Regions from separate parts of the Geobacillus sp. WSUCF-018B genome, predicted to be linked through region 2. Evidence: predicted binding sites of a transcription regulator. Region 2 holds the regulator's gene; the other holds the start of a gene.
What was found. Region 2 encodes Rex, which represses fermentation and respiration genes when NADH is low (regulators of the CRP and FNR family bind a similar motif). Its sites were predicted from a motif close to TTGTGAAATATTTCACAA; they were not measured.
Positions count from the first base shown of each region.

Region 1: nsrR (nitric oxide-sensing transcriptional repressor NsrR) is a predicted target of Rex. The motif match lies at 1,913-1,930, and genes of this name have one in related genera.

Region 1 covers NZ_PIJF01000046.1:19,669-23,373, reverse strand. Annotated here, with positions in the region: gene purU (formyltetrahydrofolate deformylase) at 1-375, opposite strand, end outside; gene CV944_RS17170 (hypothetical protein) at 326-508, opposite strand; gene hmpA (NO-inducible flavohemoprotein) at 589-1,824, opposite strand; gene nsrR (nitric oxide-sensing transcriptional repressor NsrR) at 1,998-2,444, shown strand; gene CV944_RS13030 (hypothetical protein) at 2,607-2,798, shown strand; gene speE (polyamine aminopropyltransferase) at 2,845-3,705, shown strand, end outside.
Region 2 covers NZ_PIJF01000070.1:5,322-9,026, forward strand. Annotated here, with positions in the region: gene abc-f (ribosomal protection-like ABC-F family protein) at 1-620, opposite strand, end outside; gene moaC (cyclic pyranopterin monophosphate synthase MoaC) at 716-1,204, shown strand; gene CV944_RS15360 (redox-sensing transcriptional repressor Rex) at 1,220-1,861, shown strand; gene tatA (twin-arginine translocase TatA/TatE family subunit) at 1,879-2,031, shown strand; gene tatC (twin-arginine translocase subunit TatC) at 2,052-2,801, shown strand; gene CV944_RS15375 (YdiK family protein) at 2,866-3,045, opposite strand; gene CV944_RS15380 (CPBP family intramembrane glutamic endopeptidase) at 3,042-3,705, opposite strand, start outside.

The sequences.
Region 1 (3,705 bases), on a different contig from region 2:
CTGCCATTGCCAAAGAAGTTCAAGCAAGCAGTGCTCCGCTTTTGAGACAAAAATGGCGATCCGCCGAATGTCGTTATGGAGGCGAAGATGCCAATCCATGCCAAACTCAGCGGCGATCGGGGCAAAGGCCGCTTCGATCTGGTCTTTTCGTTCCGCGATGTTCGGGCAGTCAAACTCCAAACGGAGGAAGAACGTACCCCCTTTCGGATCGGTCGAGTATTGGCTCGATTCGACGATATTGGCGCCTTGCTCATACAAGAAGGACGTGACCGCGGCGACAATGCCTGGACGATCCGGACAGGAAATGAGCAGGCGGGCGCGATCTTCATAGCCTTGCAAAAATGATTGCCAGCGATGTTGGCGAAACGTCGTCATGTTGTTCTCTCCCTTTTCTTTCCGTCGTTTGGTTTTCATCATACAAAAAAATCATCCGCTTGCCAACTGCACGGTCCATCTTTTTTGCAAGAAAAGCCGCCTTTGCCCCTGCGGCGGAAGGGGCGATATTCAAAAGAACATCTCCCCTCGAGTAAAATGGCAGTGAAAAAGGGTGTCTCGTTATGTAGGAGACACCCTTTGGCCTGCCCGTGATCAGTCTTTCGTCAAATCGCCGGCCGGGCCGAAAAATTCGTAATGGATGCGTTCTTCCGGCACGCCCCACTCTGCTAAGGCGCGGTAGACCGTTTTCATAAATGGCACCGGGCCGCAGAAATAAAAGTCAGCGTCGCGAGTCGGAATGACCGTTTTCATCCAAGCAAGGTCGATCCGTCCTTCTTTGCCGAAATGCGGATGACGGCGGTCGTCTTCAGACGGCGATTCGTAACAGAGATGGTAGGCAAACGATGGGCGTTTGGCCAATGCCCGCAACTCTTCGTCAAAGGCTTGCACGCGGCCGTTTAGGGCAGCTTGAAGAAACGTCACCGGACGATTCGGCTGACGGATGGCCAATGTATTCGCCATGCTTAAAAGCGGAGTGACCCCAACGCCGCCGCTGATCAGCACAACCGGCGTTTCGTGTGTCAAGTCGAGCGTAAAGTCGCCGGCTGGAGCGCTTAACTCGACGACATCGCCTTCGTGAATGTGGTCATGCAAATAGTTCGACACGATGCCGGCCGGTTTTTCCGCTGTTGCTGCTTCCCGTTTGACACTGATGCGGTAATACCCTTTGCCGGGGGCGTCCGATAAGCTGTATTGGCGAATGTGCGTATACGTTTCACCAGGGATGTCCAGTTTTACGCTCACGTATTGACCTGGTAAATAGTCGCTGATGGCGTCGCCGTCTTCCGGCTCGAAATAAAACGACGTGATGATGTCGCTTTCCTTCACCTTTTTTGTGACGACAAAGCGGCGGAAACCGCGCCAGCCGCCGTGTTTGGCCGCTGCTTCCTCGTAGAGTTCCTTCTCGACTTGAATGAAAACAGCGGCAATGGCTTCGTATGCTTCCGCCCACGCGGCAATGACTTCATCCGTGGCGGCGTCGCCAAGCACGTCTTTGATCGCGAGCAACAAATGTTTTCCGACGATCGGATATTGTTCCGGCTGGATGCCTAAGCTCCGGTGTTTATGGCCGATTTGCCGCACGACCGGCAAAATGGCGTCCAATTGATCGATATAGCGCGCTGCCGCGTACACGGCTGCCGCCAAGGCGCGTTGCTGCCGCCCTTGTTTTTGGTTGGCATGGTTAAACACATTCAGCAGCTCCGGATGATTGGAAAACATGAGTTCATAAAACCGTTTCGTAATCTGTTCCCCGTGCTTCTCTAATACCGGCACGGTCGATTTGACGATTTCGATCGTTTTCGGATGTAAAGTTGTGATCGTAGTCATTGTTCCATCCCCTCACAAAACATGTATTTCAAATACATCTTTTATTCAAACATGGACGGCAACAAAAAGCAATATTTCAAATACATCTTTAACAAATTGTTCACAATTCCCCGTGCGAAGCGGGTATGGTACAATAAAATTCGATCATGTTGCATAAAAGGTTGTGGACGAAGATGCAGTTAACCAACTACACGGAATACGCGTTGCGCGTCCTCTTGTTTTTAGGGACGCTTGAGGAAGGAGAAAAAACGAACATTAAGGAAATTTCCACTGCGTTTTCGCTGTCTGAGCATCATTTAAGCAAAATTGTCCATGAGCTCGGCAAGCTTGGCTACATCGAAACGATCCGCGGACGCAACGGCGGGATTCGCCTGGCGAAACGGCCGGAGGAGATTGTCATCGGTGCGGTCGTTCGCGAGACGGAAGACAATTTGTCGCTTGTGGAGTGCTTCGCCGCTCACGGTAATGAATGCGTGCTGACGCCTTCATGCCGGCTCCGTTTTGCGCTTCGCGAGGCGTTAGAAGCGTTTTTGCGTGTGCTCGATGCGTATACGCTCGCTGATTTGCTTGAAAACCGTACGTCGCTTCGTGCTTTGCTTGGGGAGCGGCGCAATCGATAAACACTCTCCGTCCGAATGGCGGGGAGTGTTATTTTGTCTGTTGACAGGCACACTATAAGCAAGCATCGCCGCATGAAGGGAGACGGAACGATGGAATCATACGATGTCGTGGTCGTCGCCCGCCGTCTCAGTTTATGATGGAAACGAAAGGAGGAGGAAAAGATGCGAAAACGATGGATGATGCCGCTTGCCGCCATTTGCGCGTTAGCGGTCAGCCTTTGTGCCGGCTGCGGCGGCCAAGACGAGGAGCGGCCGGAAAAACGCAACCAGTCGTCGAACATGGGCGGCGGGATGAACACGTCCGGCACCGGCCGGCAAACCCCTTTGTTTGCCACCGCGAGCATAATATATTAAGATTAGAAAGGTGTGAGAAAAAACTGCAAAACCAAAGGAGGTAACAATGAAACAGCAAGGAAACGCTTTACCCCCTTACTTGCATATGGACAACGGAGAGCTTTGGCTCACCGAAGATGACCGCGACAATTTGAAAATTAGCTACCGGATCAAAGAGGTGATCTTTGCCGAGCCATCCGAGTATCAGCATGTCATGATTTTGGATTCGTATGATTTTGGCCGCATGCTCGTACTGGACGGCGTCGTGCAAACGACCTCGATTGACGGCCATATTTATAATGAGATGATTTCGCACGTGCCGCTTCAGTTTCATCCGGAAGCCAAACGGGCGCTGATCATCGGCGGGGGAGACTGCGGGGCAGCCAGAGAAACGGCTAAGTATGCCCGCCTCGAGGCGATCGAGATGGTGGAAATTGATGAGAAGGTCGTCCGGGCGTGCAAAGAACATTTGCCGGCCGTCTCCGGCAATTTGTCCGACCCGCGCGTCCACTTCATTTATGGCGACGGTGTCGCCTTTGTGCGCGGAAAGGAACGCGAGTACGACGTCATCATGATCGACTCCTCCGACCCGGTCGGCCCGGCTGAGGCGCTGTTTTCACCGGAGTTTTATGCCAACGTGCACCGGGCATTAAAAGAGGACGGGCTCATGGTGTGCCAAAGCCAGTCGCCCATTTTCCATCTCGATATTTTGAAGCGGACATACCGCAACATTCGCGAATTGTTCCCGCATGTGCTCGTGTACACGGCGGTTGTGCCGACGTACCCGGGCGGATTGTGGAGCTTTACAATCGGCTCGAAACGGCCGCTTGAGCTGCCGAAGCAAACAGCGATTCCCGAAGATACAAAATACGTCAATGACGCCGTATTCCGCCAATGCTTCGCGTTGCCTTCCTTTTTGCGCGCTGCG
Region 2 (3,705 bases):
TCGAGCCATGTGAGCGTATCGAGGTCCAAATGGTTCGTCGGCTCGTCTAAAATGAGCAAGTCCGGCTTGGCCAACAGCAGTTTTCCAAGGGCGAGCCGCGTCCGCTGTCCGCCGCTTAGCGAGGAAACGGGCGTTGTTTGGTAATCGTATGACGAAAATTGCAGCCCGTGCAAAACAGAGCGGATGTCGGCTTCATACTGATAGCCCCCTTGTTCTTTGTATTGCTCTTGCAGGTTGTCATACGCTTGAAGCGTTTTTTCGTAGCGGGACGGATCGGCGAGCAGATCCGGGTCGCCAAGTTGGGCGCCGAGCTCTGCCAGCTGCGCTTCGATCGCCCGGAGCGGCGCGAATACGTCCAGCATCTCGTCCCAAATGGAGCGTGACGAGTCGAGCCCACTGTTTTGCGCCAAATAGCCGATTTTGATATGGCTTGGCTTGATGATTTCACCGCTGTCGGAAGAAAGTTCGCCGGTGATGATCTTCAGCAGCGTCGATTTGCCTGCGCCGTTGCGGCCGACAAGAGCAATGCGGGCGCGGGACTGTATTTCTAGTTTTATATTCGATAAAATAAGGTCAGCGCCAAAATATTTCGTGAGCCCATTCACTTGCAAAATGATCATGTCCGTCACCTCGCGAATAGTTTAACGCAAGTCGCGAAAACGGTCAAAGACAGATGACGAAAAATGGTGTATAGTGATAAATGGAGGAGATTGTCTTGGCATCGTTTACGCATTTCAATGAACAAGGCCGGGCGAAAATGGTCGACATTACACACAAGGAAGATACGGTCAGGATAGCGGTGGCGAGAACGAGCGTCACCGTCAACGAAGAGATTTATGAAAAGATGACGAACAATGCCATTGAGAAAGGTGATGTGCTGGCGGTAGCCCAGGTGGCCGGGGTCATGGCGGCGAAAAAAACGGCCGATCTCATTCCGATGTGCCATCCGCTTATGTTAAAAGGCATCGATATTGCCTTTGCTTGGGAAAAAGAGGCGGAAGCGTATAAACTTGTGATTACCGTGACGGTCAAAACGAAAGGGAGCACAGGAGTGGAGATGGAAGCGCTGACGGCGGCCTCGGTATGCGCATTGACTGTGTACGACATGTGCAAATCGCTCGATAAAGGAATGACGATCGGTCCAACGTATTTGGTCGAGAAAACGGGCGGGAAGTCCGGCCATTATCGACGGAAAACCGATTAACTGGGGGATGAAACGATGAGCAACGAACAACCGAAAATCCCGCAGGCGACTGCCAAGCGTCTGCCGTTATACTATCGGTTTTTGAAAAATTTACATGCCTCAGGGAAGCAGCGCGTGTCCTCCGCCGAGCTGAGCGAGGCGGTGAAAGTCGATCCGGCGACAATTCGCCGCGACTTTTCGTATTTTGGCGCGCTCGGCAAAAAAGGATACGGGTATAATGTCAATTATTTGTTGTCGTTTTTCCGCCAGACACTTGAAGAGGACGAAGTGACCGAAGTCGCTCTGTTTGGCGTCGGCAATTTAGGCACCGCCTTTTTAAACTACAACTTTTCGAAAAATAACAACACGAAAATTGTCATGGCGTTTGATGTCGATGAACGGAAGGTTGGAACGACAGTCGGCGGGGTGCCGGTCTATCATCTCGATGAGCTGGAGGAGCGGCTTCGCGGCGACATTCCGGTCGCGATTTTAACCGTGCCGGCCGCCGCAGCTCAAGCGCTGACCGACCGCCTTGTCGCGCAAGGAATTAAAGGCATTTTAAACTTTACTCCGGCGCGGCTGAACGTGCCAAACCATATTCGCGTCCATCATATCGATTTAGCCATTGAGCTGCAGTCGCTCGTCTATTTTTTGAAAAACTATCCATCGCCATCGTAAAAAGGAGAGAACAACACATGAAATATTTGTTGCTCGTTCTTGTCATTTTGTTGCTGTTTGGCACGAAAAAGCTGCCGGAGTTGGGACGGTCGTTCGGCCAGTCGCTTCGCGAGTTTAAAGACGCCACAAAAGGGCTCGCTGATGACGAAGAAACGAAAACCGACCGATGACAAGGCAGGATGGGGAAACGATGAATGACAAAGAAATGTCCGTGTATGAACACCTCGGAGAGCTGCGGAAACGGCTGATCATCGTGCTTCTCTTTTTCGTTGCGGCGCTTGTAGCCAGCTTCTTTTTTGTCGATGACGTCATTGTGTATTTGCAGCACACTGCGGAAGCGAAACAGCTGACGATGAACGCGTTCCGCCTCACCGACCCGATCAAAGTGTATTTTCAGTTTGCCTTTGTCATCGCCGCTGTACTGACCGCTCCGGTGCTGCTCTATCAAATTTGGGCGTTCGTCAGTCCGGGGCTGTATGAAAAAGAGCGGAAAACAACGCTCAGCTACATTCCAGCATCGATCATTCTATTTTTAGCCGGGGTTGGTTTTGCGTATTTCGTCTTGTTTCCATTTGTCGTCCGGTTTATGAATCAGCTGGCGGAACGGCTCGGCATTCAACAGATGATCGGCATTAATGAATATTTTCAGTTTTTGCTGCAGCTCGTGCTGCCGTTTGGCATCGTGTTTCAGCTGCCGATTGTTGTCCTGTTTTTCACCCGCTTAGGGCTTATTACGCCGCAGCTTCTTGTTCGCATCCGCAAGTATGCGTATTTGGCGCTGCTTATTTTAGCGGCGGTCATTACGCCGCCGGATGTGTTGTCGCAAGTGATCGTCATGATTCCACTGACGCTTTTGTATGAGGGGAGCATCTGGGTTGCCAAAATCGGCTATCGAAAGGCGCAATTAGCGGCGGAGGAAGGAAGCGGCGATCCATATTGAGGGCAGCATCAAGAGGACGGTTCATACGGCGCCAGGCAAAAACCCTCCCCCAATGGGGAGGGTTTTATTGTCTCGGTGTGAAGAACAAGCGAAAGGCGGTGCCGAAATCAAAAGCGGCCAGCGCCGCCAACGCGATGGTTGAGACGTTCCAAATCGTTTCATGAACGCTTTCGATCGCCAAATACGTAAACAGGAAGCCCAAGATGAAATACGGAACAGAAAACAGCCGCGGATGGCGCGTCATAGCCAAATCCTCCAAATGGCCAGCGGCAGTTCCGCTTGGCGCATCATGTTTTCCAATTCATCAGCCAACAAAATTTGAACGGCAACAACAAACGTGTTCATTGCTACATGGGCGAACATCGGCACGAAAATGCGTCCGGTTTTGGCGTATAAAAAGGCGAACACCATCCCCATGGACGTGTACAAAAGCAAATGCTCCGGCTCCATGTGGACGAGAGCGAACAGAAGCGAGCTGGCCAGCGCTGCCAACCAAAAGTTGTATTTTTCATAAAGCGAGCCAAAAATGATTTTGCGGAAGATGAGTTCCTCCAAAACCGGGCCGATGACCGACGTGACGACGACGAGCAATGGCGTCAGGCGGATGATGTCGATGATTTGCCTTGTGTTTTCCGAGCCCGGCTCAATGCCCAATAGACGCCATTCGATGTTGGCGGCAACGCTTTGCGCGGCAAGCGCCAAAAAGACGCCCGAGATCGCCCACATCCATGACGAGGCGAGCGGCAGCCGCCGCATTGTCCGTTCATCGCGGTCGCCGCGCAGCAGCCATAAAATGATGGCAAAAGCCAATAAAAAGCTGATGACCGCCCAATAGCCGGAGGCAATTTTCGCTGCTTCGAGACGTGTTTGCGCGCCTTGGCCGACGCCGAGGGCGCGAAGGAGC